Regions from separate parts of the Paenibacillus sp. P2(2022) genome, predicted to be linked through region 2. Evidence: riboswitches for the same ligand, from Rfam matches in the RefSeq annotation. Region 2 holds a riboswitch; each other region holds the start of a gene.
The links. A riboswitch is a leader RNA that binds a small molecule or an ion and turns the genes downstream of it on or off. The one in region 2 is predicted to bind glycine.
Positions count from the first base shown of each region.

Region 1: linked by a shared signal. The riboswitch ahead of sdaAB (L-serine ammonia-lyase, iron-sulfur-dependent subunit beta) and the one ahead of gcvT (glycine cleavage system aminomethyltransferase GcvT) in region 2 are both predicted to bind glycine.
Region 3: linked by a shared signal. The riboswitch ahead of MMB75_RS18350 (alanine/glycine:cation symporter family protein) and the one ahead of gcvT (glycine cleavage system aminomethyltransferase GcvT) in region 2 are both predicted to bind glycine.

Region 1 covers NZ_JAKWFI010000012.1:15,054-26,131, reverse strand. The annotation lists gene MMB75_RS23500 (amino acid ABC transporter permease) at 1-219, shown strand, start outside; gene MMB75_RS23495 (LysR family transcriptional regulator) at 247-1,206, opposite strand; gene opp4A (oligopeptide ABC transporter substrate-binding protein) at 1,249-3,069, opposite strand; gene MMB75_RS23485 (ABC transporter permease) at 3,113-4,012, opposite strand; gene opp4B (oligopeptide ABC transporter permease) at 4,050-5,018, opposite strand; gene MMB75_RS23475 (ABC transporter ATP-binding protein) at 5,033-5,959, opposite strand; gene MMB75_RS23470 (ABC transporter ATP-binding protein) at 5,937-6,968, opposite strand; gene MMB75_RS23465 (DUF6359 domain-containing protein) at 7,301-8,914, opposite strand; glycine riboswitch at 9,129-9,243, shown strand; gene sdaAB (L-serine ammonia-lyase, iron-sulfur-dependent subunit beta) at 9,455-10,144, shown strand; gene sdaAA (L-serine ammonia-lyase, iron-sulfur-dependent, subunit alpha) at 10,134-11,033, shown strand.
Region 2 covers NZ_JAKWFI010000001.1:87,931-99,008, reverse strand. The annotation lists gene MMB75_RS00460 (DUF454 family protein) at 1-58, opposite strand, end outside; gene MMB75_RS00455 (mannitol-1-phosphate 5-dehydrogenase) at 269-1,414, opposite strand; gene MMB75_RS00450 (PTS mannitol transporter subunit IIA) at 1,411-1,845, opposite strand; gene MMB75_RS00445 (BglG family transcription antiterminator) at 1,842-3,926, opposite strand; gene MMB75_RS00440 (PTS mannitol transporter subunit IIBC) at 4,009-5,487, opposite strand; gene gcvH (glycine cleavage system protein GcvH) at 5,914-6,312, opposite strand; glycine riboswitch at 6,720-6,793, shown strand; glycine riboswitch at 6,807-6,903, shown strand; gene gcvT (glycine cleavage system aminomethyltransferase GcvT) at 6,983-8,083, shown strand; gene gcvPA (aminomethyl-transferring glycine dehydrogenase subunit GcvPA) at 8,208-9,563, shown strand; gene gcvPB (aminomethyl-transferring glycine dehydrogenase subunit GcvPB) at 9,560-11,056, shown strand.
Region 3 covers NZ_JAKWFI010000005.1:294,701-305,778, reverse strand. The annotation lists gene glpK (glycerol kinase GlpK) at 1-334, opposite strand, end outside; gene MMB75_RS18380 (MIP/aquaporin family protein) at 366-1,190, opposite strand; gene MMB75_RS18375 (PTS transporter subunit EIIC) at 1,509-2,990, shown strand; gene MMB75_RS18370 (ABC transporter substrate-binding protein) at 3,188-4,477, shown strand; gene MMB75_RS18365 (carbohydrate ABC transporter permease) at 4,511-5,386, shown strand; gene MMB75_RS18360 (carbohydrate ABC transporter permease) at 5,408-6,235, shown strand; gene MMB75_RS18355 (iron-containing alcohol dehydrogenase) at 6,385-7,557, shown strand; gene MMB75_RS18350 (alanine/glycine:cation symporter family protein) at 7,615-9,033, opposite strand; glycine riboswitch at 9,192-9,286, opposite strand; glycine riboswitch at 9,298-9,382, opposite strand; gene MMB75_RS18345 (glycoside hydrolase family 1 protein) at 9,551-11,008, opposite strand.

The DNA.
Region 1 (11,078 bases), on a different contig from region 2:
ATGGTGCCCCCGATTGTCAGCCAGTTCATTTCCCTATTTAAGGATACGTCACTGGCTGTCATTATCAGTTTGCCGGAGCTGACGCATAACATTCAGATCGTCGGTGGGCAAAATCAATCCTTTGTCATTCCAGCTCTGCTGTTCGCTGCTTTCCTGTACTTTGCCGTTAATTACAGTATGTCACTGATTGCACGCAGGTTGGAGGTTCGTACACATTAAGGCTTGTGATACTCATCACGGTTGCCATTAGTTGGAGCGCTCTGTCAGCACAGCTTGTATCTTATCTATCAATCGTTTCACTGCTTCTCCCTGGTAACGGTCAGCTCGATAAATCAACTCTAGCTGACCTTGAGGCGCACCACGCAAAATAGGCACCGTGCAAAAATGCGAACGATCCAGTTCGGCTGCAAGGGACTTCGTCTGTAAGGTTACGGCAAGTCCCTCCTGCACCCAGCGCAGGATTGAAGCTATAGAATTGGTTTCCAAGACGGTTGCAAAGGGATACCCGCGATCACGAAAGCATTTCTCAATCAGCTTCCTGCCGGGATGGCATTCTGGCTGCATCGCCCAGGGGACATGCCTCAATTCGTCCAGCATAATGGAAGAACGGTTGGAAAATGCATGGTTTACCGGGACAATAAGACAGTAGTTCTCTGTGCGAAGAGGAAGCCGGACAAGCCTTTCATCTGTACCCGAGTGTAGGGTGATGCCAACATCCACACGGTTATCCAGCAGCTGTTCTGTTACATCAAAGAATGGGCAGATGTGCAAGCTGATTTTAGGAAATGACCGATGAAAATGGGCAAGCATCTTTTGCAAAGGCTCCTCCAGCTCAGGTAATGCGATACCAATCCGTAAACTTCCGCGTTGCTCGGTACGCAGCTCCTCAATGGATGCCTTTGCTTGCTGTAATCCCTTGAGCGCATGGGCACTGTGTTGTAGCAGCAGTTTACCGGCATCTGTCATTTTAATTTTCTTGCCTGCGCGGTCAAAGAGCGTCATGCCCAGTTCCTCCTCCAGCGCCTTAATTTGTAAGCTAAGTGTGGGTTGAGAGATACCGATCTTTTCCGAAGCCTTCGTAAAATGCAGTTCCTCGCATACGGCTATGAAGTATTGAAGCTGACGTATTTCCGTCTTCCTTCTCTCCCTTCGAAAATCCAAGAATGTTTGCATGAACAGGTCAAAAGAAGCGCGAGATCGGATCATTCCGGTTCGCGCTTCTTCGCAGGTTATTGCGCTTTTTTTAGATTATTGACCTACTTCTGCTTTTTCCGAAGTCAACGTAATATTCGCAAACGCGTCTGCATCGTACTCCTTACCACGGGTAATATCGTAATTGGCTACCCGATTATTCACTGCCTCCAGCGAATAACGGAATAACGTCGGTACAATGGGCGCCTCCTCGCTCATATACGCCTGCCACTGGTTGTATATATCTTTACGATAATTGTCGTCAAAGGCTTTCACAGACACCCCTTCCTGCAACAGCTTATCATTCTCTTCACTGGTAAAGCGCGAGTAGTTAAAGCTGGCTCCGCGTCCATACAGCCCACTAGGGTCTACATCTGTACCCGTACTCCATGCGCCGCCAAAAATATCAATGCCAGGGTCATCCTTCTGCACACGGTCATAGAAAGAATTGAACTCAAGCAGACGACCGTCCACCAGCTCGACATGAAGCCCGACATCCTTCCAATTTTGCAAATAAAACTTCGCCAGCGATTCAGCTGTCGCATCCCCGCTCATTGCTGCATAATGGAGCACCAGTTCCTTACCTTTAGGGTCCTCACGGTATCCATCTCCATTGGTATCCACATATCCTGCCTCGTCCAGCAGCTTTTTCGCCTTGTCTGGATCATACGCAATGCCCTTCGCATTCACATCATGGTATCCCTTGAAGGCGGGCGGGATCAGGGATGTCGCAGGAGTCCGAAGCCCATGATAGAGCTGCTTGCCAACCTGCTCATTATTCAGCGCGTAGCCAAGGGCCTGACGTAATGACTTGTTCGCCAGCTTGGCGTTCGGGTCCATGATATTCAGACTCTTGGCCTGATCGAATTTGCCCAGCTTAAAGCCTACATAGCTATAAGACAATTCCTCCTGACCGAGAAACTGTACATTTTTCGGATTACTGGCCTCATTGTAACGGGTGGTCGGATAGCTGGCCCAGTCGATTTCTCCACTTTTCAACGCCTCGGTAATGACATTCGGATTCACCACCTTCAGATGAAGGCCATCCAACTTGGGCGCACCGCGGAAATAATCTTCATTTTTGACGAATTCTACAGATTCACCTGTGACCATAGATTTAATTTTGAATGGCCCATAGCCAATCGGATGTTTACGGACAGGATCAGATCCGGCCATGTCCTTCACAGGAATGTTCTGAAATACCTTCTTCTCCAGTGGTGTGGACCAGAGTCCCGACTTTACCGAAGGATTAGGTTCCTTAAAATGAATGGTAACCTCTTTCTCATTCAGCACCTTGATGCCAGAAATGTTTTTGGCCTTGCCGGCGTGATAATCTTCCATCCCTACAATGTTGGTCATAAAACTATCATAACGCGGACCTTCGTAGTCTTTGTTACCGATCACTTCATAGGAAAAGGCATAGTCCTCTGCCGTTACGGGATTACCATCTGTCCAGTTCAGTTTGGGATCAATTTTGACAGTCACCGCCTTATTGTCTGCGGAAAAGGAAATCGTCGCCGCTCCTTTATCGTCAATATTCAGATTGGAATCAATCGAAAACATGGAAGGGTAGAAAAACTGGAAGACTTCAAAATCCGGATTTCCATCATAAAATACAGGATTCAGAATACCTTCAAAAGGGGTGTCGGACACGAGTGCATAATTGATGATGCCGCCCTTAATCGGGGGTTTATCGTTCTTGACCGCCTTTGCCAGCGCAGTCGTATTCACCTGCTTGTTGTCGGACCCTGACCCACCTGTACCGTCAGACGATTTTACTCCACTCGAAGTGGAAGGCGAGCCGCTGCATGCGACCAAAGAAAGCACCAAAATGGCAGATAGAACAGGCAAAATTCCTTTTTTCCAGCTTTTAATCATTGTAAACCCCTCCTTGTCGTTGTCCTTATCCTTGAACTTCGGTTTAACCCAATCGTTGTCTGGCATCCGTGGCACGTTTGAGCGCCTGACCGATAAAATTAATCGCCAGCATCAGCACTAATATAAGCAGTGAGGCAGGCAACCACATCCACCAGCTGTTCTGCAATACATCCGGGTCATTGGCATAACTCACTAGTGTACCCAAGCTTGGAGTTGATTCTGGCAAGCCAAAGCCGAGATAGGACAGCCCGGTCTCAATCCCGATATTTCCTGCAAGACTGAGCGTTAGATTAACAATCACAACAGAGCTGAGATTGGGCAGCACACCCAACCAGATGATCTTCCAATTGGGTGTGCCAAGGGTTTTGGAAGCCTGCACGTAGTCCAGCTCCCGCTCCGACAGTACCTTGGCCCGGATCAGGCGCGCTTTTCCAATCCACAAAAAGGCAGTCATAATGAAAATAAAGGACCCTATGCCACTTTTGGGCACAATGCTGACAAATACGATAACCAGCATCAAGAATGGAAGCACTAGGATAAAATCAATGATTCGCATGATGATGTTATCGACCATTCCTCCATAAAACCCAGCCAGTAAGCCCAGCGTCAAGCCAATGGCGGCGGATAACAAAGTAATCGTAAAGCCAATGGTAAAGGAATTGCGGGCCCCAATGACCAACTGGCCGAATATATCCCTGCCCGCTCGGTCCGTACCCAGCCAGTGCACTGAGCCGGGAGCTTCGCGGATCGCGCCCAAATCGACCGTCGTGACTACATCCTGATTGACAAACAGGACAGAGGCATATATAAAAATCAAGAACAGAGCCACAAATCCAATGGAAATCAAGGCCATTTTGTCACGTACCAGCTCACGACGCAGTACAGACCAACTGGATGGTGATTTACGAATGATTTCCGGCGAGAAGACCTCCTCCACCTGCATAGACACCATAACCCCTCCTTTTCTCTAGACTTGTTCGCTATTCAATTCGAATGCGTGGATCGACCTTGCTCAGGATGACATCAGATAAAAGGGTTCCTAATAGTGCCAAGAAGCCGGAGATCATGACCAGCGCGTTCACGACTGAAAAGTCCCGTTGGGTGATAGACTGAAGAAACAACTGGCCCAATCCCGGATAACCAAAAATAGATTCCAGGAAAATGTTGCCGGCAATCACACCCGTCAGGTCGTAGCCCAAAAAAGCAGCAATGGGTAATAAAGAGTTCTTGAAAATATGACGGGAATAGATCTTTCCTTCGGGTACCCCCTTGGAACGTGCTGTTTTCACAAAATCCTTCAGACGTGTGTCAATGACCTCATTGCGCAAATATTGAATTGTAGCCGTCGTACTGAGCAATGCGCCTGTAACCGCCGGTAGTATGAGATGATACGATTTATTCACGTAATATGACCATGTCCCCGGTTCAACACCTACATCCACACTGCCGCTGGTTGGAAACCAGCCAAGTCTGAATCCAAACACGTACAGCAGCAGCAACGCGAGTATAAACAGAGGTGTTGCAAAGCTGAGATAGGTATACCCCACCACGGTTTTATCCAGCAGACTATGCTGATACCGACCACTGAGTACTCCCAGCGGAATGGCGATCAGATACGTCAGAACCAGAATCACTACACCCAGAAAGAACGTGTTCCCCAAACGACTGCCAATCAAATCGGTAACGCTAATTTTATGTACATAAGATTTACCCAGATCCCCATGAGCAAGCTGGACAAGCCAGTTCCCATATTGCACCCACACCGGGTCATTGAGTCCCAGTTTTTGCCGCTGTTCTTCCAGTGCAGCCGGATTCAGATTGGGTGTTGAAGTGATGAGCCCTGTCAGGGCATCCCCTGGCATAGCCTTAGCTAGGAAAAATATAAGCACACTCAGTGCAAAAAGTTGAGGGATCATAACCAGCAGCCGGCGCATTGTAAACTTCCACATATTCTGTACCTCCCTTAAGGTAGCGCGACTTGATGGGATGGACTTACTGATTTTAGTGCAAACGGCTTTCCACTCGCATCTAAATGTTTGGGCAGCTCTGACTTGTAAGAGGATAAAAGCTTCTGCCTTTTTCGAGCATTTTCTAGCCGCTTCGCAGGATCAATACTGGGAATGGTGGCAATAAGCCGCTGGGTATACAAATGCTGTGGACGCTCATAAATGTCCTGCTCGCTTCCCTGTTCCACTAAGCGACCTCGGTACATGATGCCGATTTGGTCACACATATGGCGGATAATACCCAGGTCATGACTAATGAACAAATACGTCAATTTGAACTCTCGCTGCACATCCTTCATAAAATTAAGCACCTGTGCCTGCACAGAAACATCTAGCGCCGATACCGGTTCATCAGCAATAATCAGTTTTGGATTTAATGTCAGCGCACGCGCAATCCCGATTCGTTGCCGCTGGCCTCCGGAAAATTCATGCGGATATTTGTAGGCCGCATCAGCGTTCAAGCCGACCTTTTCCAGCAGCATCTGCACTTTTCGACGCTCTTCCTCATTACTCAGCCTTTCAAAGTTCCGCAGCGGTTCAGCAATGACATCCAATACGCGCTTGCGCGGGTTAAGCGAAGAATAGGGGTCCTGAAAAATCATCTGAATGTCTCTACGCAGCGGATGGCGGTTATTCCGACTCAAAGCCGCAAGGTCCTTTCCATTAAAAAGAATCTGTCCGCTCGTCAGCTTATTCAGGCCGATAATCGTCCTGCCTGTCGTCGTTTTTCCGCAGCCGGATTCTCCCACTAGCCCATATGTTTGGCCTGCCTCTATGCTGATCGACACGCCATCCACTGCTTTTACCTGATCAACAACACGCTGGAAAAAACCACCGCGCACCGGATAATGAACCTTCAAATCATTTAGCTCCAGTAGTGCCATGAGCAGCCTCTCCCTTTGTTTCGTCTTCAAAATGAAAATGCTGGTAACATGTACAGCGGACCCAATGGCCGGGAGAAATTTCTTTTAATCGGGGATGGTCTTCATGCATTCTCTGCTGAATCCAGGGAATACGCGAAGCAAAGCGACAGCTATTGCGAGGAATATCTTGCAATGAGGGAACAATGCCACCAATGACATGCAGCGATTCTCCCTTGGTATGCGATCCCGGCATGGAGGCTAGCAAGGAACGCGTATACGGATGCTGTGGATGCCGGAATAATTCAAAAACATCAGCGCTTTCCACGGTTTCTCCGGCATACATGACCACCACACGGTCAGCTACTTCGGCCACAACGCCAAGATCGTGCGTAATCAGAATAATTCCGCTTCCAGTCTCCTGTTGAAGCTGTTTGAGCAAGTCAAGAATTTGCGATTGAATGGTTACATCGAGCGCAGTCGTCGGCTCATCTGCAATAATAAGTGAGGGTCGGCAAGCTATGGCAATCGCGATCATCACACGCTGGCGCATCCCTCCTGAAAGTTCATGTGGATACTGTTCATACACACGTACGGGGTTGGGTATATCCACGCTTTCCAGTAGCTCCAGTACACGTTCCCTTTTTTGCTTCGTAGATAGGGACGTATGATAATCGAGATTTTCCTCGATCTGCTTGCCAATGCTCATTAACGGGTTCAGTGCTGTCAGCGGGTCCTGAAAGATCATGCCAATGCCCGCTCCGCGGATTTTATTCATTTGCCCTGAGGAGAGACGGATCAGATCCGTGCCTTTAAAAAGAACCTTTCCTTCGACACGTGTCCGCTCCATGTCATGCAATTGTGGGATGGAAAGCGCCAGCGCGCTTTTGCCACAACCGGATTCTCCGACTACAGCCAGCACTTCATTGGGGTTGACCGTCAGATCCAGATGATCGACTGCCGGGTGGTATTGATCGTTGATACGAAAAGATACGGATAATCCTTTAATCTCCAACACAGGCTCGATATTCAATGCGCGCGTTTCCTCCATTCTCCATGGTCTTGTCCTGCTTATTCTCACCATGTTTGATGTTAAAACCTTCCACAAACATTACATACCGTTTTTGTCGGAATAATTTGAATACATCCTATCACCAGTATATGGATATATCAATTAAGATTATGCTATCAACATCATTTAAAAAATCAATGATCCAGCCGTAGCGCGACCTTCCTGGCACAAAATGTAATAAAATAACCAACCACAGGTTAATTTTCATCACAAAAAAGCCGTTTGATCCCCTACAGAGGACCAAACGGCTAACTAGCACCCAACCACTCACACTGAATTATTTTTTGCGTTTATTATGAAGCCGCTCCATAGGAGCCCGGCTTGAACGTTCTTGGATCGTACCATTTGTAGCCTGCTGCTGGAGCAGACCAAGGCTCCGGTTGCGGTTCTGTGGAAGCCGCAGGCTCTTCAAACGGCAGCAGCTTCGTCGGTTGATCCAGCGTTAAACCTGCCACATCGGATAATTTCGTGTAGTCCTGCTTCCACGCAAGCCATTGAACCGTTTGCACTAGGAAGGTGGCATCGTCTACTTCCTTAAAACCATCATATGTCTTTTTCGACTGTCCGTTTTCCTCACGTGCATATTTCGGAGTAGCATCTTCTACAGGGGAAGAATCACCGATAAATGCTGCCTTGCCTTGACCCACCTTGGAGATCGCAGCATAAGGACCTTCCGCACGGCCTCCGCCGTTATAGACTCCTTGGTCTACTGCATTGCCCCATTTTTTTGTACCTGTCGGGATATAGGCAATTCCTTTGGCTTTGGTAGGATCAATAATAGCCAGCGTAGATCCCGCATGCATGGCAATCGAGCGTACACCCTTGGTAATGCCGAAGGATTGATCTGCGGCTACGATGTCCGTAGCATTTACATCGCCAAGCGCATTATAACGGAAACGAACACCAAAGTTGGTCGCCAGCCAATCGGAGCTTGTTAATCCTTGCATCGCCGGCGATGCAGCTTCTTCTGCAGTCATGCCTTTGGCCGGATTAGTATAGGCTCCACGACGGTAGCCATTCATAACCTCGGAGGAATCCCAACGGTTTTTGTTACGGTCGGCATTATAATGGTCGGAGATGAAGAAGACACTTCCCCCGTTATTCACATATTGCAGCAGGGCAGCCTGCTCGGATGCCTTAAAGGCCACATTCGCTTCACCGATGATGAACACATCATATTGGCGCAGCTTATCATAGGTTATGGCCTGTTCTCCATAAGTAAAAGGAATAGGGCGGTTCAATTGATCCACAGTAAAGCCTACATTACGCAATCCATTGGCAAAGTCGGAGAAGGCGCCTTCAATGACCCAATCTGCTGCACCAGCCGTCTGTGCGTGCGTATTATCGAACAGCACCTTTTTGCCTTTTCCATCCGGCAGTGTAGTACTGGGTTGACCCGGGTTGCCAGGTTCAGGTTCGCCAGGTTCGCCAGGTTCACCTGGTTCCCCCGGCTCGCTTCCACTCACCAGTTCCACAGCGCTTGGACTTTTTACTCCACCAAAATTATTGTAGGCACCAAGCGTACCTGTCACGCGAATTTTGCTGCCGACCAGCTCAGGATGACCTGTTAACCCAAATTGCCCTCTGTACGCAGATGTCAGCTGCACATCCAATAGATTAGACGTGAAACGTTCATTGGCCTGGTCGGCAATCAGTACGTTAAAATCATTCGCAAACGGAGCAGAAAAATTAGCTGTTTTCGATCCGGTAGCATGTCCGACGATGTAGCCTTCCACCGTCACTGCACCTCCACTGCCTTGGCGCTGAAGTGCTTCGTCTACTGTCAATGCTCCCTCTGCCTTGACCTGACCGAATGGAACGAGGATCCCAATCAACAGCGATACGATCGCTGCTAGATGCAGCACCCCTTTCAAGCGTGAACCTGTGAACCGCAAGCCTTTTACCATACGTCAATATCCCTCCTATAATTCCATAAATGTACTTGTCCTCTATCAGATTAGCTGTCAATCTTCTAATTCCTTCCTGATTTCATCCATAAATATGTAAATTTTAATCTTTTTTATCGGAAACTCGCCTGTTTATGTAAAAATTGAAACCTGCGATTGACACCGAGCACGGCATACATTACGCTAAGAAAGATATGTAGAACGGTATACGCGAATGAAGATGACGGGAGAGTCTGTCCAGGAGCTTACACGCTGGCGGCACCGAAGGAGCAAGCCGCCAGCACCCGGCTGGCGGATAATCTCTCAGGTCCATGTATCGTCATCTGACGCAACTCTGGAGAGAGCGCAAGCCACCCAAGGGGTAAGGCGGTAAGGACACCGCACGAAACTCTCAGGTAACGAGGACAGAGATAAGGGAAACTTCCTTATCCTGTCCTTTTTTGCGCTCACATTGTACGTCAGCATTAGGAACCGTCATAGCTGCGCACAAACGCGGAAATACCATATACTATGGTACTAGAACATACAGGGGGCCACACCATGCGTTTCAAAGATGTATTTTCCATTATCGGTCCGGCCATGACCGGACCTTCCAGTTCACACACTGCAGGCGCGGTGCGGCTTGCACGCGTTGCCCGTCACTGGCTCGGGATGCAGCCGGACCGTGCCCGCATGACACTGTACGGCTCCTTCGCCGACACCTACAAAGGACACGGTACAGACCTAGCACTCATCGCAGGCCTGCTCAATTACGATACAGACGACCACCGAATTCCAGATGCCGAGCAATGGGCGGAGCAGGCTGGAATGGCCGTGGAGTTTGCCGTCAGCGGACTACCCGCGCCCCATCCAAATACCGTCCGTTTTGAACTGTGGAAGGGTGAGGATCAGCGCACACTGCTGGGTTCCTCCATCGGCGGCGGCAGCATCCATGTCCAGCAGCTCAACGAATTCCGAGTCAACCTGACCGGGGAGCTGGCTACGTTGGTGCTTCTTCACTCGGATAAGCCCGGCACATTAGGTGCGGTGACTTCAGCACTCGGCGCTGCCGACATTAACATTGCCTATATGCATGTGGATCGCAAAGGCCGAGATGGTGAAGCACTTACCGCCATCGAAACGGACAGTCCTCCTACGGCTGAACTGATCGCAAAACTACGATCCTTACCACATATGTACGAAATTAAAATGATTAATTTGAAAAAAGGAGCTGAATCTGATGCGATTTAGCCATCTGCATGAAATCAGCGCCATATGCGCGGAGGAATCCACCACGATTGGCCGCCTGATGATTCAAGAGCAGGTACAAGAGACGAATACAACGGAAGAAGAAATCTTCCGCCAAATGTCTGATTATTATGAAGTCATGAAGGAGGCCGTTCATCGTGGTCAGACACAAGACACCGTATCCCGCAGTGGATTAACAGGCGGTGACGGCAAGCGTCTGGCCGAGTATCTGCGGGCAGGGGAAACCTGCTCCGGCGACGCCTCCGCACTCGCCATGGCTTATGCGCTCTCCGTGTCGGAGGTTAATGCGTCCATGGGGCGTATTGTGGCTACGCCCACTGCTGGCTCTTGTGGAGTCATCCCCGGTGTGTTCATTAGTGCGCAGGAGCGGTTCGGCTGGGATGATGAGCATATGGTGCACGGCTTGTTCGCAGCCGGAGCCATTGGCTACGTCATCGCCAACAATTCCTTCATTTCCGGCGCGGAGGGAGGCTGTCAGGCTGAGATTGGCTCAGCCATCGGGATGGCCGCTGGAGCTATGGTCGAGCTACGCGGCGGCACACCTGAGCAGGCCGTTCACGCCGTAGGCCTAGCGCTCAAGAACACGCTCGGTCTGATTTGCGACCCCGTCGCCGGACTCGTCGAGATTCCGTGCATCGTGCGCAACGGGCTGGGAGCCGTGACCGCACTTGCCGCAGCGGATATGGCTTTGGCGGGTGTGCGCAGCGCCATTCCGTCTGACGAAGTCATTGACGTAATGCTTGAAGTCGGCAGCGCGATGCCGTCGAAGCACCGCGAGACCGCCAAAGGCGGCTTGGCCCAGACACCCACTGGCAAGCGTTTGACCGAATCACTGACACGCAACACATCAACCAAGAAGAATAAATCGTAGCTTCTAAGCTTTAAAAAATAAAAGAGCAAGCATATCGTCTCTAGA
Region 2 (11,078 bases):
CGCCAATCACTCCAAGCGCCAAAAATAAAAACCCTAAGGTAATATAAATCGGTTTCACTGTAATCCCCCTAATATATATACTGTTAATGATATTTTATAGATAATGATAATCATTATCAATATATATAATTTAGTCAGGTTGTTATGTGATGTAAATCACGCATATAAAAATCCTCTTGAAGTTCAACTCTACAGAACACTTTTGTGCTCATATAGATGTTTTGTCTTCAAGAGGATAATCGAAATAAGTGCGTGTTATTACGTTGTTTTATGAACTTATAATATCATATTGCTCCAATACCTGTCGATGTAACGGGTCATCTGCAGGTATGGACGTATAACGTGTCAGCGCTTCACTCACCCCTTGGCTGCGAATCACCTGCTGAAGCTCAACCGCTTCGGGGTCTTCCGTAATATCAAATTTACAGGCGGCAGCCATTCCCAACGCCAGATGATCGGTCGGGATACCATACTCCTGCGCTTGCAGCGCGGGACGTACAAGACGGTCGTTGGGAGACAGCTTACGCAGCGGTGAACGTCCGACCCGAGTAACCTCGTCTGTCAGATTAGGATTGCGGAAGCGATCCAAAATCTTAGCGATGTACTTCTTATGCTCCCCTTGATTCAAACCGAAGCGCTTCACAAGCACCGCTCCTGTTTCCTCCAGCGCCCCGTGTATGGAGTCCACCACCTTGGTATCCTTCATGGCCTCCTGGATCGTGGCATAACCTGCGACATAACCAATATAGGCTGCCACGCAATGGCCCGTATTCACCGTGAACAGCTTGCGTTCAATGTAAGGCTCCAGATCCTGCACGTAAAGAATGCCTTCAATCTCTTGATGATCAGGAGCCATTTGCGAGCGATCCACAACCCACTCGTAAAAAGGCTCTACCTGCACATGCAACGGGTCCTCATGATGCTGAATCGGCACAATCCGGTCTACAGCGGCATTGGGAAAATAAACCGAAACCTCTGCCTTGGCACGAGTCGCCTCATCCAGTAGCGCAAAAACATGCTCTTTCAGTTGGGCGCTGCCTCCAATTGCATTTTCGCAAGCAATCACATGCAGCGGGCCTGCCCCTCGCTCTACCCGCCGCGCTATGCCCTCGGCAATACCTGCTGCAATATGCCTGAGGATGCTAACCCCTACCGCGGTCGTGACCAGATCAGCATGGTCTACCGCGTCCGCTACAGCCGATGCATCTCTACCGTCAATCGCGGTTACATTCGTAACTGTCTCCGTATCCTTCGTATCATTCGCCAACTCTACCGTATACTGCTTGCGGCGGCGTAACTCAGATACAAGGGTCTCGTTGACATCTGAAAAGACAACCTCATAGCCTGCACGTGACAAAATCAGCCCAATAAAGCCACGACCGATATTTCCTGCTCCAAAGTGAACGGCTCTCATAACTCCAGCTCACTTTCGAACAGATCTATAATTTCCTGTGGAGCCACTGCGTTGCGAAGTTTGTCCATGTTCTCTTCCTCCGCACATACCACAGCGATACTCGTCAAAATCTCCATATGATCGCCGCCTTGGGCTGCAATACCGATCACCATGTATGCTTTTTCTTCCCCGAAATCTACGCCTTGCGGGAACTGAACGATGGAGATGCCAGTGGATTGAACAAGCGTCTTGGATTCCTTGGTACCATGTGGAATAGCCAGCCCGTTCCCAATATAGGTGGATACGATCTCCTCGCGTTCAAGCATCTTGTCAATATACTCACTTGTAATATGTCCTGCATCCAGCAGAATTTGTCCTGCCATACGAATCGCCTCATATTTGTCTTTGGCGGTTGCGTTCATTTTTATTTTGTCTATCGTCATAATACTCACGTTAGATTCCTCCCTGTCCCTAATTTACTGTGAAAAAATTCAGCCAGCTCACTCGATATATAATTGGCAATCTGATCCCTGCTACCGTGTTCCAGTAGCGTAATCATGTCTTCCTGCAACAGTAATGCACTAATCTCGCTCAATACCTCCAAGCTTTCTTTCGGCAACTCACGAGGTCCCAACATCAGCAGAACGCATTCTACCTGCTCATCTACATCCGCCAGCAGCGGCTCAGCCAGCCTATACAAGGTCAGCGAAGGCTGGCGAACATAGGGACTGCGCGTATGAATCAAAGCAACGGAGGTATCAGAAATCACCTGACTCCCTTGACGCTCTCTTTCTACAAGTTGTTCAGCAACAACAGAAGGCTCTGTGACATTTCCCCGCACTGCCTCCAACATGCAGATAGCCTCTATAGTGGCTGACATATCCATCCCTTGATTTTCCAGCGGGTATACTTGAAATTGCTGTACAATGTGTACAATCTCCTCAAGGCTTTTCCGTAGACCGGTAAGCCACTCCATGCCCTGGCCGGGCTGAACAGCCTGTTCCTGAGGATGGTCATTGAGTTGATTGAGTGTAATATGCTGGATAAAATGACGCAGACGGTCACTCTCCTCTTGCGTCAGCAGCGGACTGATTTTGAGATAACGATCCGGTTCAAGCGGCAGCTCCACTGTCGAAATGATCAGATCATAATCCTCCTTCGGAATCCGCGTTGCCTCGTACCATGAGGCCCTATCCACGATTTTGATCTGTGGTAGCTCCTTGGCCAGTCTGGTTGCCAGAAGTCTGGAGGACCCAATTCCGCTCGTACAGACTACGATGGCTCGAACCTCCCGCTGCAATTGTCGCAGTCGCTCCAACGAAGCGCCAAAATGCATGACCAGAAATCCGATCTCTTCATCCGGTACTTCCATTTCGGTCATATCCGCCGCAGCCTTTTTGACCGAGTCGAACAAGCTGCCGTAATCCTTGCGGATTTGCTGAAGGAGAGGGTTGCGGATGGACTTTCCTTCCCTCAAACGTTTGAGTACCGGAGCCATATGGGCTATCAGTCCTTCACGCAAAACGCGGTCCTCTGCAAGTGGTGTGCCTGTCTCTGCCTCCACACGACGGATCAACTCATGAACCAACTCCAGCAGTACAAGATCATCCAGTGGCAGCAAGCGGGTGGAATGATCCTCAGCATCACGGAACAGCAACCTGAAATAACTTCGTTCCTGGTCTGGAAAGTCAATAGCCAGCGCCGCCGACAACTCTGCGCATATGCGTTCTACCATAGCTGTGCGCAGCATGATATTCTCCTCCGAATCTGTCTTCGAATACGGGAGGGAGGCACGATGATCTACAACGTACCCGAGTCGTAGACGTGCCAGTGACACGCAAATTTGAATCAGCAACTCCATATATTTGCTTTCCACCATGTTTTTCAGCCATTGATCATGAGGCTGCCAGAGGGCGTTCTCCACGGTTAGCAAGTTCTCCCTGCCCATCATCTCCAGCAACTTTTCAGTGACACGTGTCACCGGACGAAGCTCCTCACGACCGGAAAACAGAGCCGATTCATCCAAATATTCGAGAGCCAGCTCAGAAATCGCCCGTCTTTTGTCTATCTCCCGTCCTGTAATCTCGACACCGTATCCCCGTCTGCGCACTAGCACGAGCCCTCGATCTGCAATCCAGCCTCGTAATTCGTCCAGATCATGACTGACCGTAGTTACTGTGACTTTCAAATCCGATGCCAGCGCCAGTAACTTGATTGGCTCCTGTGTATCCAGCAGCATGCACAGCACTACAATCTTTCTCTCCTCAGCCGAGTAATCGTCTGACTTCGTATACAGCAACTGCTCCCGCAGACTTGCAAGCTGAGTCGGGTCGGCATCCACATAGATACCGATTCCTGATTTTTTCTCCAGCTTTACCTCATGAGCCGCCAACCAGCACTCGACTGCGCCAAGTTCCCGATGGACCGTCCTTGTGCTGACATTAATCTTCTCGGCAATTTCTCCGGCCGTAACCTCATGGGGCTGCCCCAAAAGATACTCCACGATGTCAGATTGTCGTTTCGTAATATTCATAAGCGCATACCGTTCCTTCCCAAGCTCTATTCCCTTTCAGCAGGAAATACAAACTGTACACAGACGGCTGACTTTATAGGGATTAAGAGTCGGATTTCAGACGGTCAACCAGCGCTTCGTATTCAGGGCTTTTCAGAAAATTGTCAATGGAAATGTGCTCAGCATTCGGGGCTACCGTTTTAGCCCGGTCTGTCAACGTTTTTTGCGTAATGACAATGTCCGCATCCTGTGGAATTTCACTGATTGCCGTATTCGTTACCGTAACGCCCACGCCCGCCTGTTTCATTTTTTTGCGTAAAATTGAAGCTCCCATGGCACTTGAACCCATACCTGCATCACAGGAAAAGACAATTTTGTTCACTTCGGATTTATCCTTGAGCATTCGATCTGCGGCAATCTCAGCAGCACGATCAGATGCGTGGTTATCTTCCATTACAGTGGCGTTAGCACTTGCACCCTTGCTTTGATTTTTCATATCTTTCAGGCGGGATGCAGCTTCCTCCAGCCCCTCTTCCTTTTGCTTACCTGTCTTGAGCAATACTGCGGCAACAGCAAAGGATACGACTGCAGCAGCGATCACACCGCTCAGCATCGGCAAATATCCGCCTTTTGGTGTCATCAGGAAATAAGCAATGATACTGCCTGGTGAAGGAGCAGCAACCAGTCCGGCACCTGTCAACATAAAACAGAAGGTTCCTACAACGCCCCCTGCTATAGCAGCGAGAATTAGAATCGGCTTCATCAAAATGTAAGGGAAATAAATTTCATGAATCCCGCCGAAAAAATGAATGATAACTGCACCAGGAGCAGACGACTTCGCAGAGCCTTTACCGAACAGGCAATAGGCCAGCAAAATGCCGAGCCCCGGCCCAGGATTGGATTCAAGCATGAACAAAACGGATTTTCCTGTTCTTGCAGCTTCCTCTAGCGCAATCGGACTCAATACTCCGTGATTCAGTGCGTTGTTGAGAAATAATACTTTTCCGGGCTCAATAATGAGGTTGACAAGCGGCAAGAGCCCTGCATTTACGAGAAACTGTACCCCTGCCGACAATACTTGGCTGATGGTTTGAACGACCGGGCCAATCCCCACATGAGCGAGCAGTGCTAGAATGGCACCGATAATCCCGGCCGAGAAATTATTGACCAGCATTTCAAAACCTGATTTGACTTTGCCTTCAATGGCCTTATCGAACTTCTTCAAGATCCATGCAGCCAGCGGGCCAGCTACCATTGCGCCCAGGAACATCGGGATATCGGCCCCCACAATGACACCCATCGTCATAATGGCACCGATCACACCTCCACGCTGTCCGTGAATCATTGTGCCTCCTGTATAACCAATCAATAGCGGCAGCAAATAATTTTTCATCGGATCAACCAGTTGTGCAAAACCCTCGTTCGGAAACCACCCGGTCGGAATAAAAAGGGCCGTAATTAATCCCCAGGCGATAAAGGCCCCCATATTGGGCATAACCATACCGCTGAGAAAACGGCCAAAACGTTGTACGGCGACACGAGCGCCACCGCTTGAACTGGACTTTGTGTCCACTGTGCTCATATTCATATCCTCCTTGTGAGTAAATAGCATCACTACCTTTTCTTAAAATTCATACTAAATGACAGCGCTATCTTCATCAACGAAATGAAAACGTACTTTCGTCATGAACGTTGATGACAACATTTAAATTTAAAATAACGGACAACGTATTATACCTGCATAATTCTTCTTAATATGACCGATAACAATAGAAATTAGTCGAAAAAACAGTGCTGTAAATCTGCACCTTATATAGAGGAGCTCACCTCTAAATCTAATAAATTGACGTAATTACGTCTTCTAAAAGACAACAAAAAAATAGCCGCCATGTCAGATCATAGCGACTATTTTATACACAAAACGAGCGGACTAACGATGCTTTTATTCAATTCAATATCCATATAAAAATTTAGAATAAAGCGCTAATATTCCATCTTATATTGCTCATTATTGTTCATCCGAAATCAACTGCTCGTACTGATCCGCAGACAGCAGCTTGCTCAGAGCTTCCTCGACATCATTGCCCATCTCTACTTCAATCATCCAACCCTTTTCATAGGGAGATTCATTCACCAGCTCAGGTGTGCTTTCCAGAGCTTCATTTACTTTCAATACGGTTCCCGCCACCGGAGCAAAAAGGTCGGATACGGTCTTCACCGATTCAATTGTACCAATCTCTGCCCCCTGTTCAATCGTTGCTCCCGCCCCAGGTAATTCCACAAAAACAATATCACCCAGTTGATGCTGTGCAAAGTCTGTAATGCCGATCCGCAACGTCCCGTCTGCTGTGCGCTGAACCCACTCATGTTCGTCTGTATACCAAAGTTCCCGTTTCACTTCACTCATCCTGCTTTCGCCTCACTTCCACATGAATAAAATGCTTTTAATCACCTGTATTAGACAGGTTAAGATTATGACAACATGAACACTCATGTCAATAATACTAACAAAAATACTTCATGTTATCTCATATAGCATAGAATATTAAAAAATGATAACTTGTAACAAACGCTTACATATCCTTATTTATACATTAAATGTTTTTTGGATTGTTTTATATGACATTTTTATTGACATTTTGAATGAATTTGCGTATTAATGGGTTATAGCAAATGCTTTTGGAAATACCCCGACAACTGCAAACGCGGATGAACGCGGAGGGAGAGACTACCCAAAAGATTCGCATAGCTGTTGTCGTTTCTGAGACAGTGTGCACGCGAACTCGGATCAAGTTGTTACCTGCAAAACCGGGTAACCTACCGTTGATCCAAAAGGTAGCGCCGAAGGAGTAAACATGCATTGCAGGTGAATCTCTCAGGCAAAAGGACCTCTGCCGGACGCATCTCTGGAGAGCATTCGCGATTAGAGCGGATCACCCAAGGGGAAACCTGGTTCACACCGGGGTAACTTTCTGGTATCAAGGACAGAGCTGAAAGAAGAGTATGGACTGCCGTCTATACGTTTCTTTCAGCCTGTCTTTTTTGTTTAGCCGATTACACTGGATAGGAGTGAAAAAATGTCTAATTTGCGAAGAACACCATTATTTTCGTCTTACGGGACGCAGCCCGGGGTTCGTTGTATTGACTTTGGCGGGTGGGAGCTTCCCGTTCAGTTTAGCGGCATCCAAAAAGAGCATGAGGCCGTCCGGCAACGCGCGGGTTTATTCGATGTCTCGCACATGGGCGAGTTTTTGGTTGAGGGCAAAGAAGCCGAGGCTTTTTTGCAATGGGTAACCACGAATGATGTCAGCCAGTTGGAACCGGGCCAGGCACAATATTCACTCCTGTGTTACCCCGATGGAGGCGTAGTGGATGACTTGCTTGTATACTGCAAAGGACCAGAGCGCTACATGCTCGTTGTGAATGCCTCCAACATCGACAAAGATTGGGATTGGCTCATGCGCCACGTACCTGCATCGGTTCATCTGGAGAATGTGTCTGATGCGATCGCATTGCTGGCATTACAAGGACCGGAAGCAGCACATATTGCCGCAGCCGTGACAGATGCAGATATTACGAATCTGGCATCTTTCCGATTCCATGAGAACGTGCAATTGTTCGGAGCAAAAGCACTCGTCTCCCGAACCGGATATACCGGGGAAGACGGTTTTGAATTTTATATACCTGCTGAGGAAGCACCCGCCGTGTGGAATGGTTTGCTTCGTTGCGGTGAATCGTATGGGCTAATTCCCGCTGGGCTTGGTGCTCGCGATACACTGCGGTTTGAGGCACGGCTGCCGCTGTACGGACAGGAGTTATCTGCCACCATTTCACCGCTTGAGGCTGGTTTAGGTTTCTTCGTCAAGCTGAATAAAGGAGATTTTATCGGCAGAGAAGCACTGCAACACCAGAAAGAACAAGGAATTCCTCGCAAGTTGATCGGGCTGGAAATGATTGACCGCGGTATCCCGCGCGCTCATTATCCAGTCTTCGCGGAAGGCCAACACATTGGTGAGGTCACAACGGGGACTCAATCGCCCACCTTGAAGCGTAATTTGGGGCTAGCCCTGGTGGACAGTCGTTTTAGCACCCTATCTACACCGCTGGAGGTCGAAATTCGAGGTAAACGCCTGCGTGCGGAAGTGGTCGCAGCCCCTTTTTATAAACGGCCACGCTGATCCTAAATCCTCTTCATTTCAAAAAAATGATCATGTCAGATACGAAATTCTGGATTTTCCAACTACGATTATGTATTAGCTAATTTACTATCTAAATTTTGCTTTTCGAAAGGAGCCAGAACTTATGAAGCAGCATCGCTATCTCCCCATGACCGAACAAGATCAAACCGAAATGCTGCGTGTGGTGGGCGTATCATCCATTGATGATTTATTCAGTGACATTCCAGAGGCAATTCGATACCAAGGGGAACTCCCTCTTTCCTCTCGGCTCGACGAAAGAGCCCTAACTCGCCACATGGCCGAGCTGGCCGGGCACAATGCCAATACAGATACACATGCCAGCTTTCTTGGTGCAGGTATTTATGATCATCATATTCCGTCCGTCATTCAGCACATCACCTCACGTTCCGAATTTTACACAGCCTACACCCCCTATCAGCCGGAAGTAAGCCAGGGCGAGCTGCAAGCCATTTTTGAATTCCAGTCGTATATTTGCGAATTGACAGGCATGGCAGTAGCGAATGCCAGCATGTACGATGGAGCGACAGCTCTGGCGGAAGCGGGCTCACTGGCCGCCGCAGCCACGCGCCGTAAACAGCTTATCGTATCAAGGTCTGTCCATCCAGAGGCACGCCAGGTATTGGCAGCCTATGCGCGCGGATTGGACTTGGACATCGTGGAGATCGGCTGTTCGGACGGCGTAACGGATGTCGATGCGCTTGCCGCAGCCGTATCGGAACAGACGGCGGCTGTCTTGATCCAAAGCCCCAACTTTTTTGGAGCCGTGGAAAATCTGAAGCCGATGGCTGACCTCATCCATGCACACAAGGGGCTAATGGTCGTCAGTGCCAACCCGCTGGCACTTGGCTTGCTGGAGGCGCCCGGTAAGCAGGGCGCGGATATTGTTGTAGGAGACGCGCAGCCGCTTGGGATCTCGTCCTCCCTCGGCGGTCCGACCTGCGGTTACTTTGCCGTTTCTCAGGCACATATGCGTCGTATCCCTGGGCGTATCGTAGGCCAAACCACAGACCGCAACGGCAAACGCGGCTTCGTGCTGACCTTGCAAGCGCGGGAACAACATATCCGCCGCGAAAAGGCCACGTCTAACATTTGTTCCAACCAAGCGTTGCTTGCTTTATCTGCATCTGTGTACTTGTCTGTCATGGGTAAACAGGGTATCCAGGAAGTAGCCGAGCTGAATTTGCATAAAAGCCGCTATGCGTTAGAACAATTGCTGAGCTTGAATGGCATAACTGCCTCGTTTCACGCACCGACCTTTAACGAGTTCGCCCTTAGGCTGCCTGAAGGTACGAATATGAGCAAACTTCAGGACAATCTGCTAGCTGCTGGATTTATCGCAGGCTATGATTTGGGCCGGGACTATCCGGAACTTGCTGGTCACATGCTGATTGCCGTGACGGAGCAAAGAACCAAAGAAGAGATTGACCAATTTGTACACACCTTGGAGGGATTGCTATGACACACACCGGACCGGACCAGAAACAAGAGCTGTTGAAGGAACACGATCAAGCGCTCATTTTTGAATTGAGCCGTCCGGGTCGCATCGCTTATTCCCTTCCCGAGTGCGACGTTCCTCGTCGCCCGGTGGCAGAGCTTTTGCCGGATTATGCGCTGCGCAGCGAACCTGCGGCATTACCCGAGGTATACGAAGTAGATGTTATTCGCCATTATACCGCCCTGTCCCAGCGCAACTTCGGCGTCGACAACGGATTTTATCCGCTTGGCTCGTGTACGATGAAATACAATCCAAAAGTGAATGAGGATGTCGCCCGTTACGCAGGCTTCGCTAAAATTCATCCATATCAGCCGGAGAATAGCATCCAGGGGGCTATGGAGCTGCTGCATACGCTCCAAAACGATCTGGCTGCGTTGACCGGCATGGATGCCGTCACGCTCCAGCCCGCTGCTGGCGCCCATGGCGAATGGACCGGGCTGATGATGATTCGCTCGTACCACGAGGCACGTGGTGAGCGACGTACCAAGGTGCTCGTGCCGGATTCCTCGCACGGTACGAACCCCGCCAGTGCAACCGTCGCGGGCTTCGAAACAATTACCCTCCCCTCCACCCCTGAGGGGCTGGTGGATCTGGACGCGCTCCGCCAAGCCGTAGGCAACGACACCGCTGCGCTCATGCTGACCAATCCGAACACGCTGGGCTTGTTCGAGAAGCAAATTACTGACATTGCCGCGATTGTGCATGACGCAGGTGGTCTGCTCTACTATGACGGGGCAAACTCCAACGCCATCATGGGGATTACCCGCCCCGGGGATATGGGCTTTGATGTGGTGCATCTCAATTTGCACAAAACGATGAGTACTCCGCACGGTGGAGGCGGCCCTGGCGCTGGACCCGTCGGCGTAAAGCAGCGGCTGATACCCTATTTGCCCAAGCCGTTTGTCGTACGTGATCCGCAGGGTGTGTACCGCTGGGATCGGGAGCAGGGAGATTCTATTGGGCGGGTCAAAGCCTTTTACGGAAACTTCGGCATTCTCGTCCGAGCCTATGCCTATATCCGCAGCTACGGTCCTGATGGCTTGAAGCGAGTGTCCGAATGCGCTGTACTCAATGCCAACTACATGATGCATCGGCTGGCTCCGCACTTTGACCTGCCTTATCCTGGGCATTGTAAACACGAATTTGTCATGTCGGGGCGAGGTTTGAAGAAATTTGGAGTACGCACGCTGGATGTAGCCAAACGATTGCTTGATTTCGGTTACCATCCGCCTACCATTTATTTTCCGCTAAATGTAGAGGAATGCATCATGATCGAGCCGACGGAAACAGAAAGCAAAGAGACGCTGGATGCTTTTGTCGACACTATGATTCATATTGCGCGCGAAGCTGAGGAGAACCCTGAGCTGGTGCTCAATGCACCCTATACCACTCCAGTCACACGCCTGGATGAAACCACTGCAGCCCGTAAGCCTGTGCTGAATTGCGCATGTAGTTAAGGTTAAATTCAAACACAACCAT
Region 3 (11,078 bases), on a different contig from region 2:
CGCAAATATCCGAGGTTTGGCGTGATTGCCATACGAGTACGTTATACACGGGTAATCCGGTATTTTTGTCCCACACGGCCACCGATTCTCGCTGATTGGTAATGCCGATGGCAGCAATTTGTTTTGCTTTTACACCGGATTCGGAAAGACAGGAGGCAATAACGCCCAGAATAGAACTCCAGATTTCATTCGCATTCTGCTCTACCCAGCCGGGGTGAGGAAAATATTGCGGAAATTCCCGCTGGGCCGAGTACACCACATCTCCTTCGCTATTGAACAAAATCGCTCTTGAACTTGTCGTTCCCTGGTCTAGTGACAAAATATATTTTCCCATGTTCATCTCTCCCCGTGTAAATCCATCGTTTTTACGCTGTAAGCTTGTGATCCATTTTATGATTTTTATAAATACGACTAATACCGAAGGTAATCAAGAGTACAACCACGATAACCCCTAATAAAATCCAGAAGGCCGGAGTCATACTCCCCTTAAAAACGGCCTGATAAAACGGCCCTGCGAAAGATCCCCCCAATAGCGGTCCTACAATGGGCACCCATGCATATTTCCAGTTGGATGCTCCCTTACCGGGTATCGGTAGTAAATAATGCATCAGACGCGGCCCAAAATCCCTCGCTGGATTGATGGCATAGCCCGTTGTGCCTCCAAGGGATAAACCGATACTGACAACCAAAAAACCAACAATTAGCGGTTTAAGGCCGTCTGTAAACGAATTGGCACCAAACGACAGTAAAGCAAGAACAAAGATAAAAGTACCTATCATTTCACTAAGCACGTTACCAAACGGATGATCAATAGCTGGTCCTGTCGCAAATACACTGAGTTTGGCTGCTGTGTCCTCCGTCTCTTTCCAGTGGGGCCAATAATGCAAAATGACGATCACTGCACCCGCCATGGCTCCAAGAACCTGAGCCACAATATAACCGGGAACATCCTGCCATGGAAAACTACCCTGAAATGCCAACGCGAGTGTAACTGCGGGATTCAAATGCGCTCCGCTGATTTGGCCCACCGCATACACCCCAATAGCTACCGCGAGCCCCCACCCCAATCCGACCACAATCCAGCCGGAAGCGTGGGCAAAAGACTTTTTCAGGGACACCCCTGCGCACACTCCGCCACCTAGGGCAATAAGAATCATTGTCCCTATGAATTCGGCTGCGTATGGCGACATACAACCAACCTCCTCAATAGATCATCCGATTTTGATCGTTTTCATCGCGCAAAAAAAAGAAAAGCCATCACAAACCAACCCTGTGCTGTAACATGGGATGTCTGCGTGGCTCTCTTGTCTCCGTCACGATTATTAACTTAAATTTGATATTATATAAGCATGTAAGCGATGTCAACTGCGGATTTACGTCTTCTGATATCCTAAAATAATCGTTGACCATGTTAGATTGCCCGATTTATGATGTAAAAAAATGGCTGAATGTAAGGATTTCAGGATGAATACGACACTCCCAAACTTGATGATGAAGGGAAGAATGTTATGCTGAAATTTCTGCAAAAAATTGGCAAGTCATTAATGCTTCCAGTAGCTACATTACCCGCCGCAGGGATTTTGCAAGGGCTGGCTCTCATTAATTATGAAACGGATATTCCGCTTGGCCCTGGAGTTGGTGGATTTCTGAATCATTATGTCACTCCTTTTCTGAATGAAGGGGCGGGTGCTATCTTTGGCAATCTGGCGCTCATTTTCTCCATCGGTGTTACTATTGGTCTGGCAGGCGACGCGGTAGCCGCACTTTCGGCAGTCATTGCCTATTTGGTGCTGACCCGTATTTTGGCGGCCGTACCGGGTATATTTGCGTATATTCCAGACGACGTCAAGCTGGACATGGGCGTATTGGGCGGTATTTTTATCGGCGGATGGTCCGCTTATCTGTTTAAAAAATATCATAATATTCAACTTCCAGATTGGCTCGGCTTTTTTTCGGGCAAACGTTTTGTCCCCATGATTACAGCCTTCACGACCATGATTTTAGCCATTCTGCTCGGCATGATCTGGAGTCCGATACAAGATGGCATTGCAGCCTTCGGCAACTGGATTGTTGGCTTTGGTGGAATCGGGTCAATGGTGTTCATGATTGCCAATCGACTGCTGATCCCGCTCGGTCTGCATCATGTGCTGAACTCGATCGCATGGTTTCAAATTGGGGACTATACCAACGCTGCAGGTGAAGTTGTTCATGGTGACCTGACGCGTTTTTTCGCAGGCGATACATCGGCGGGTATGTTCATGTCCGGCTTCTTCCCCATTATGATGTTCGCTCTGCCAGCGGCGGCTCTTGCATTCATCCATACGGCCAAGCCGGAAAAACGTAAAGCTGTCGCTTCCATCTTTATCGGTTCTGCGCTGGCGTCGTTCCTGACCGGTATTACTGAGCCTCTCGAATTTTCTTTTATGTTCATTGCACCTCTGCTTTACGGCATTCATGCTCTGCTAACAGGTCTGAGCGGCCTAGTCGTATACCTACTGGATGTCAAACTCGGCTTTTCCTTTTCAGCAGGACTCATTGACTATCTGGTCAATATGAAGCTCTCCACCCACCCATTGCGAATGATCCCGATTGGGCTTGTCTTCGCCCTCATCTATTATTTTCTGTTCCGCTTCATCATCCTCAAATTCAACCTAAAGACTCCCGGGCGCGAAGACGATGTAGATGACACCCTTCTATTTGAGGCTAACAAATCCATACCCGTTGGAAAAGCAAGCGCCTCATCCGGCACCCAGTCCAGTCAGGCAGGCCAGGTCCTAACCTATCTCGGCGGTTCAGACAATATCCAAAGCATTGATGCCTGCATCACGCGGCTGCGTCTTGTCGTCAAGGACGACAAAGCGGTTAACGATCAAGCTCTTAAGCAGCTCGGAGCGTCAGGAATTATCAGGCTTGGGAACGGTACCCTACAGGTTATTTTCGGTACTCGATCTGAAGCTCTGAAAGATGAGATACAACGATTGATGTCATGAAGCTAATCCCATGCCTTAAGCACGTGCGATCTTCCTATAGCAGACGCACGTGCTTTTTTTTATGGATAAACGTTTCAAATTTTTTGTTTTTGGTTAAGGCAATGCACATAAATGGGTAACAGCTTCATATGATGGAGCTAAACCATTTACAACTTGTTCAGCAGGCAGATTATTCAGACAGCAAGGAGGGAAATGATGTGAAGACAGTACAATGGCAATGGCTGGTATTATGTCTTGCTTTTATCACTATGATTAGTGGTTGTAGTGGGTCCCTATCCTCTAAAGGTCAATCATCTGAAGCTAATTTGTCAAACAGCAAAAAGATAACGCTTACATTGTGGTACTGGAACCGTTCTATTGACGATGAATTGCTCGTCCAGGCAGAAAAACAGTTTCCCAACATTGAATTAAAAACTCAAAAAATAGGCGGTGACTTTAAAGCCAAGCTGAAGACAACGCTCGCAGCTCGTTCCGGTGAACCGGACATCGTAGCTCTGAACGACTGGATGGTGGAACTATTCCCGAGTGCAGATCGTTTTTATGATCTAAAGGAACTCGGAGCAGACCGACTGAAGGATCAATATTTGGAATGGAAATGGAATCAGGGCATCACTCCTGATGGTAAAATGATTGCATTTCCCATGGATACTGGGCCTACCGCCCTCTTCTATCGAAGCGACCTGTTTGAACAGGCAGGCTTGCCAAGTGATCCTGAACAGGTCAGCGCCTCGATCCGCACATGGGATGATTATATGGCAGCCGGAGAACAACTTCGGCAGAAATTCGGAAGCCATTCATTTTTGGCCGATAATATTGTAAACGTTTACAATCAGGTACTCGCTCAACATACGAACCTGTACTTCAAGCCGGACGGAAGTTATATCGGCAATCAATCTCCTGACATCCGCCTGGGCTGGAAAACCGCTGTGGATTTCCACAGGAAGCATCTGCTCGCCAATGCAGATGGCTGGACTCCTGAATGGAATGCTTCGGTCAATAACGGCAAAATCGCCTCGTTCGTAGGGGCAATCTGGATGAAGCAAGTTCTCACAGAAGCCGCACCGGATACAGCGGGCAAATGGAGAGTCGCCCGTGCTCCTGGAGGAGACGGAAATCTGGGAGGGTCTTTCATCTCTATCCTCAAATCTAGCCAACACCCCAAAGAAGCCTTTGAAGTTCTGACCTGGCTGCAAAGCCCGGAACACCAACTGGAAGCCTACCATAAAATCGGCCTGTTCCCATCCACTCCCGGCGTCTATGACGATCCAGTCATGGAGACACCCGAGCCTTTCTTTGGTGGTCAGGCCACTGGCCTCATTTTTGCCGCCTCCGCACGTCAGGTGAAAAATAGCTATTTCGGCGAGCGCTATCCTGTCATCCACGGCATTGTAACCCGTCGTCTTGCCAATGTGGCCAAACAAAATGCCGATCCCGACTCATTATGGACGGAAACAATGCAACGAATTGAACGGGAATTACAGCGTTAAAAAACAAAACTTCAAAAAAGGCGTGTGGACAATATGCTGAGAGAAATCTGGAAGCACCGGGCCGTTTATGCTGCGATCTCGCCATTTTATTTGCTGTTTGGCATCTTTGGCTTGTTTCCGATTGGCTTTTCATTGTACCTGGCGTTTCACAAATGGGACGGGATCGGAGACATGACCTACAACGGCTGGGGCAACTTTCGTTACCTTGTGACAGACAACGAATTTTGGCAGGCTGTAGGTAATACGTTTGTGATCTGGGTGTACGCCACGATTCCAATGCTATTTCTAGCACTCATTGTTGCCTTTCTGCTTTATGCCCCTTTTGTGAAAATGCGCACCTTATGGCGAGTTGGATTCTTCCTGCCCAATGTGACATCTATTGTTGCTGTTGCCATCATCTTTGGCGCCTTATTTGCCAACAATTTTGGATTTCTCAACTACCTTTTGCAGCTCTTGGGGCTACCTATGATCCAATGGCTGAATGTGCCATGGGGTATCCAAATCGCCATTTCTTCCATGGTCGTCTGGAGATGGATGGGTTACAACGCCATTATCTATCTGGCTGGGCTCCAGAGTATCCCACATGTGCTGTATGAGGCCGCCAAAATAGACGGGGCAACCGGAGCGCAAGCTTTTTTCCGCATCACCATTCCGATGCTGCGCCCAGTCATTCTGTTTACGGTCATTACGTCCACCATCGGTGGGATGCAGCTGTTCACCGAGCCACAGGTCCTGGTCGGTAATGACGGCGGTGCCGGGGCAAGTGGCATGACCATCGTTTTATACCTGTACCGCGAGTCGTTCATTAACAACTATTTTGGATATGGCGCTGCTGTCGGATGGGGCATGTTTCTCATCATTGCTCTATTCTCCATCATCAATTGGAAACTCGTTCAAGGTAAAAAATAACGATGGAAGGAGCTTTACCACATGATGCAGACACGTGCAAAATCCATTGTTTTATATGCTGGGCTGTTGGTAGGTATCATCCTGTCGATGTTTCCATTTTACTGGCTAATCGTCATGGCAACCCGTACAACCTCAGACATCTATCGTTTTCCGCCACAATTGTGGTTCGGCAGCCACTTCCTGGATAACATCACGAGAGTATTGCAGCAGATTGATTTTGCCGGCGCCTTTTTGAATACCCTTTTTGTAGCCAGTTCGATTACCCTATTGGTGCTGTTTTTTGATTCACTGGCCGGTTTTGCATTCGCAAAGTTTGATTTTCCGGGCAAAAAGGTGCTATTCGTCATTCTGCTAGCTACAATGATGGTCCCTTCACAACTTTCGCTCGTCCCCTCCTTTGTCATGATGGCTTCCTTTGGATGGGTAGGTACGTTCAAAGCGCTCATCATCCCGGGTATGGTAAATGCCTTCGGGATTTTCTGGATTCGTCAGTATGCAGAAGAATCTATTCCCAAGGAGCTCCTGGATGCGGGGCGTATGGACGGGTGCAGCTTTTTTCGGCTGTACTGGAATGTAGCACTGCCGATTTTACGCCCTGCGTTCGCTTTTCTCGGCGCATTTACCTTTATAGGAGCTTGGAATGATTACTTATGGCCATTAATCGTTTTAACGGATGAGCGCAAATTCACCCTCCAGATTGCATTGTCGCAGTTGAACGGGATTTACAATACGGATTATGCGATGGTCATTGCTGGCACCCTGCTGGCTGTACTTCCTCTTATTATTTTGTTTCTTTTCATCAGCCGCCAATTTATTTCCGATCTTGCCGCTGGAGCGATCAAAGATTAGCCTTCACTTGATTCCCCTTATTCTTTTCATGTATAATGGTTAATCGTCATTTCAAATAGCTCACATGGCCAAGTCAGATATTTAATGGGCTAGTCAAGATAAGAGATTACCATTTGAACATGAACTATGAACCGAGGGGAACCTTCCAGATGAACAAATTCACATATTATAACCCCACCAAATTAATTTTTGGAGACAATCAAATTGAACAATTACAGCAAGAACTGTTGAATTACGGCAAAAACATTTTGTTGGTATATGGAGGCGGAAGTGTCAAGCGAAATGGTTTGTATAACCAGGTATTAAATGCGTTAGAGCCTCTGCACCTCAACATTCATGAATTGGCGGGCGTTGAACCCAATCCGCGCTTGTCCACCGTTAAGAAGGGCATCGACATTTGCCGAAAGGAAAAGATAGACTTTCTGCTTGCAGTGGGCGGCGGAAGCGTTATTGATTGCACCAAAGCTATCGCAGCAGGAGCTGAATATGACGGCGATGTGTGGGATATTATCAACAAAAAACATATGCCGACCCAGGCTTTGCCCTTCGGTACCATCCTTACACTGGCCGCCACTGGTTCGGAAATGAATCCGGATTCAGTTATCACCAGCTGGGAAACGAACGAAAAATACGTGTGGGGCAGCGCGGTGACGCATCCGAAGTTCTCCATTTTGGACCCGAAAAACACCTTTTCTGTGCCACGTGATCAGACGGTTTATGGCATGGTGGATATGATGAGCCACGTGTTTGAACAGTACTTTCACAATGTCAAAAATACACCGCTGCAAGACCGCATGTGCTTTTCCGTGTTGCAAACCGTGATCGAAACGGCACCTAAGCTGCTGGAGGATTTGCACAACTATGAGCATCGCGAAACGATATTATATGCTGGGACGATTGCCCTGAACGGTACGCTGCAAATGGGTTACTTCGGGGACTGGGCTTCGCATACCATTGAACATGCATTATCCGCTGTATATGATATTCCTCATGCTGGTGGTCTGGCGATTCTGTTTCCCAACTGGATGAGACATACGGTGGATCAGGATGCTGCACGCATGAAGCGGCTGATGCTCAGTATGTTTGACTTGGACACTGTAGGTAAAACTGACAGAGAAATTGCCTTGGAAGGTATTGACCGTCTAAGTGCGTTTTGGACAAGTCTCGGTGCACCTTCTACTCTGGCCGATTACAACATTCATGATGAGCAATTGGAAAACATCGCAAACATCGCGGCCCGTGAAATGGAGCACGGAGGTTTCGGTAATTATCAAAAGCTGAAACAGGAAGATATTTTAGCTATACTGCGTGCATCGTTATAACATTAAAAAAGGAGTACCCTCAAGCCTGTGATGGCTGAGGATACTCCCTTTTAGTATTTATGAATTTACCGTTTGTCCCTTTTCTTCTACTTGGATAGCCGCCCCTACATTGGCACCAGCAAGAATACCCTTGTTCTTATTAGGATACAAAGAATTCATATAAGTCCGGGTTTCGGCAACGACAATTCCCGACAAGCCGAGCAAAGCAATCAGGTTTGGAAAAGCCATCATGGCGTTAAAAATATCTGCCAGCAGCCAAATCGCATCCAGTTTAATGAACGCGCCCCCGCCAACCAGTACAATGAACAAATAACGATAAGGCTTGATCCACTTAACCCCAAGCAAGTATTCAACACAGCGTTCCCCGTAATAGTTCCAGCCGAGCATGGTGGTGAATGCGAACATAATCAGGATGATGGTGAGCAGCTCTGCTCCCAGCGGAAATGCACTGGAAAATGCTTGCTGAGTCATCAAGCCTGCATCGGTAGGCCCGCTCCACACCCCGCTCACCAGTAACGTCAACCCGGTCATCACACAAATAACCATCGTATCAATAAACACACCCGTCATGGAAATCAGCCCTTGTTCCGCAGGCCATTTGGTTTTGGCAGCTGCGGCTGCAATCGGTGCGCTCCCCAATCCAGCTTCGTTGGCAAAAATACCTCTGGCTACCCCACTGCGCATGGCCAGCATAATCGTAGCTCCTGCAAATCCGCCGGTTGCCGATGTAGTTGAAAATGCCGAATGAAGCACAAGCGCAATTGCGGCAGGAAGTTGGTCAGCAAATCGAATCAGTACAATGATACAAATCAATACATACAGGCCTGTTTTAAAAGGAACGACCTTCGTCGATACCTTGGCAATGCTTTTGAGTCCTCCAATGGTCACAAGACCTGTAAGGACAGCAATTGTCAGCGCCGTTACAATCGGCGGAACGCCAAAACTGTTTTCAGTCGAAGATACAATCGCCTTGACCTGAGGGAATGTTCCAATTCCGAACAACGCTACCAGCATCCCTGAAAAAGCAAACAGCATCGCCAACGGTTTAAAACGGCGTCCCAGGCCTTTTTCAATATAATACATCGGGCCGCCGGAAAATTGTCCATTCCGATCCTTCACCCGGTATTTTACCGCAAGTACACCTTCCGCATATTTCGTCGCCATCCCAAAGAAGGCTGCAACGACCATCCAGAACAGGGCACCTGGCCCGCCCAGCTTAATGGCTGTCGCTACACCGACAATACTTCCTGTACCGACGGTAGCCGCCAATGCCGTACTCAAAGCCGCAAAACTACTTACATCCCCGCTACCTTCATTCGGGGCCTTACCGATGAGCTTGATCGCCAGGGGCAGGCGGAATACCTGCAACATTTTTAGACGTATGGTCAGCCATAACCCCGTTCCCATAACAAGGATGATGAGAGGCGCCCCCCATATCCAACTGCTAATCGTTTCTAACACATGTACCAAATTCATTTCAACCCGCTCCTCCAGCATAGTAGAAAACAAAAAAGAGTCAAATCTGTTGATTCGACTCCTGGAGAGGTTAAAGGCACGAAAAAATACAACCATCTTGTGCAGGATTTCACCTCTAAAAGCTTATAAAAAGCCTAGGGCTATCCCTGTCACAGGTTATTCGCGTCTCTGTCCTTTTGCCTGAGAGTTTAAGCAGATGTGATCTGCGGTGCACCTTCGGCGCCCAATTAAGGGTCTCTCCAGAGTTCTGTCCGTTTACGGTCCCTGCTCGTTGCTGTAAATCAGCCTAAGCACCTGAGAGTTTTGCCCCTTCGGTTGGAACTTTCATTCCATCTCCCGCAAACATCAACCAGACATATGAAATTTTTATTCATTATACAGAAAAATTTCAGCTTATTACAAGTGAAAAATTTGTGAAGCCCTCTGAAAGAATCAATAGAGTGTCTATACAAAAAGCGGGTACAGCAGATTGCATCCTGAGGATTTTCTCTGCTGTACCCGCCAAAACGATATGGAATTACAGTTCTTCACCGTTGGTTGCTATCACATTTTTATACCAGTTAAATGAGTCCTTTTTGGAGCGTTGAAGCGTTCCGTTACCGTCATCATCCAGATCAACGTAAATAAATCCGTAGCGCTTGGACATTTCGGACGTAGACATGCTCACAAGGTCGATAGGTCCCCAGCTGGTGTAACCAATCAGATCAACACCGTCAGCAATCGCTTCCTTCATTTGGGCAATATGCTGACGCAAGTAATCAATGCGATACGTGTCATGCACAGAGCCGTCTTCTTCTACCTTATCATACGCACCCAGGCCATTTTCCACGATGAACAGTGGCTTTTGATAGCGATCATAAAACGTATTCAGTGTAACACGCAGGCCGATCGGATCGATCTGCCATCCCCAGTCGGAAGACTGCAGATACGGATTTTTCACACCGCCTATCAGGTTCCCTGCTGCCTTTTCGCCTTCTGGCCCTGCCGATACGGTCAAGGTCATATAGTAACTAAATGAGATAAAATCGACCGTGTTATTTTTCAAAATTTCGGCATCGCCGGATTCTGTCTGGATCACAATATTATTTTCTTCAAAATAGCGGTTCATATAGTTGGGATATTCCCCACGAGCATGCACATCCGTAAAGAACAGGTTCATTTGATTTTCATGCTGTGCTTTCAGGATATCTTCTGGGTTACACGTATGTGGGTAGCTTTCAATGCGGGCCAGCATACAGCCGATCTGAGCGCCCGGAATGATCTCATGTCCCCGTTTGGTCGCCAATGCACTTGCTACAAATTGATGGTGCAATGCTTGATATATCGCTTGTTGCTTGTTTTCTACACGGTCAATAACCACACCGCCGCCTGTAAACGGGCTCATAGTCATGACATTAATTTCGTTAAAGGTCAGCCAGTATTTTACTTTATCCTTATAGCGTGTAAATACCGTTTCGGCATATTTTACGTAATGATCCACGACTTCGCGTCCCAACCAGCCATTATATTTCTGTGTCAAACCTAGCGGTGTTTCATAATGCGACAGTGTTACCAAAGGCTCAATACCATACTTGCGCAGCTCATCGAATACATTGTCGTAGAATTGCAATCCCGCTTCATTCGGCTCGGCATCATATCCATTCGGGAAAATCCGCGACCAGTGGATGGACATCCGGAATACTTTAAAGCCCATTTCTGCAAACAAGGCAATATCTTCTTTGTAGTGGTGGTAAAAGTCCACACCTTCACGCTTTGGAAAACGGGCGTTTACCTTCCCTGCCAAGATGTCCTCCAGTCGTTCGGACGAAATTTCTATAGCATGATCGTTCTTACGTTCTGATTTAGGTACATAGGCTATCATGTCTGCGCTGGACAGACCTTTTCCATCTACGTCAAAAGCACCTTCCAATTGGTTGGCTGCAGTTGCCCCGCCCCAGAGGAAGTTTTTCGGGAATCCTTTTAGCGTCTTCGTCATGGTATGAAAACCTCTTTCCTTAATTTAATGTTTTCACTTTAGTCAGTAACCCGTCAGGTGCTGCAATGCG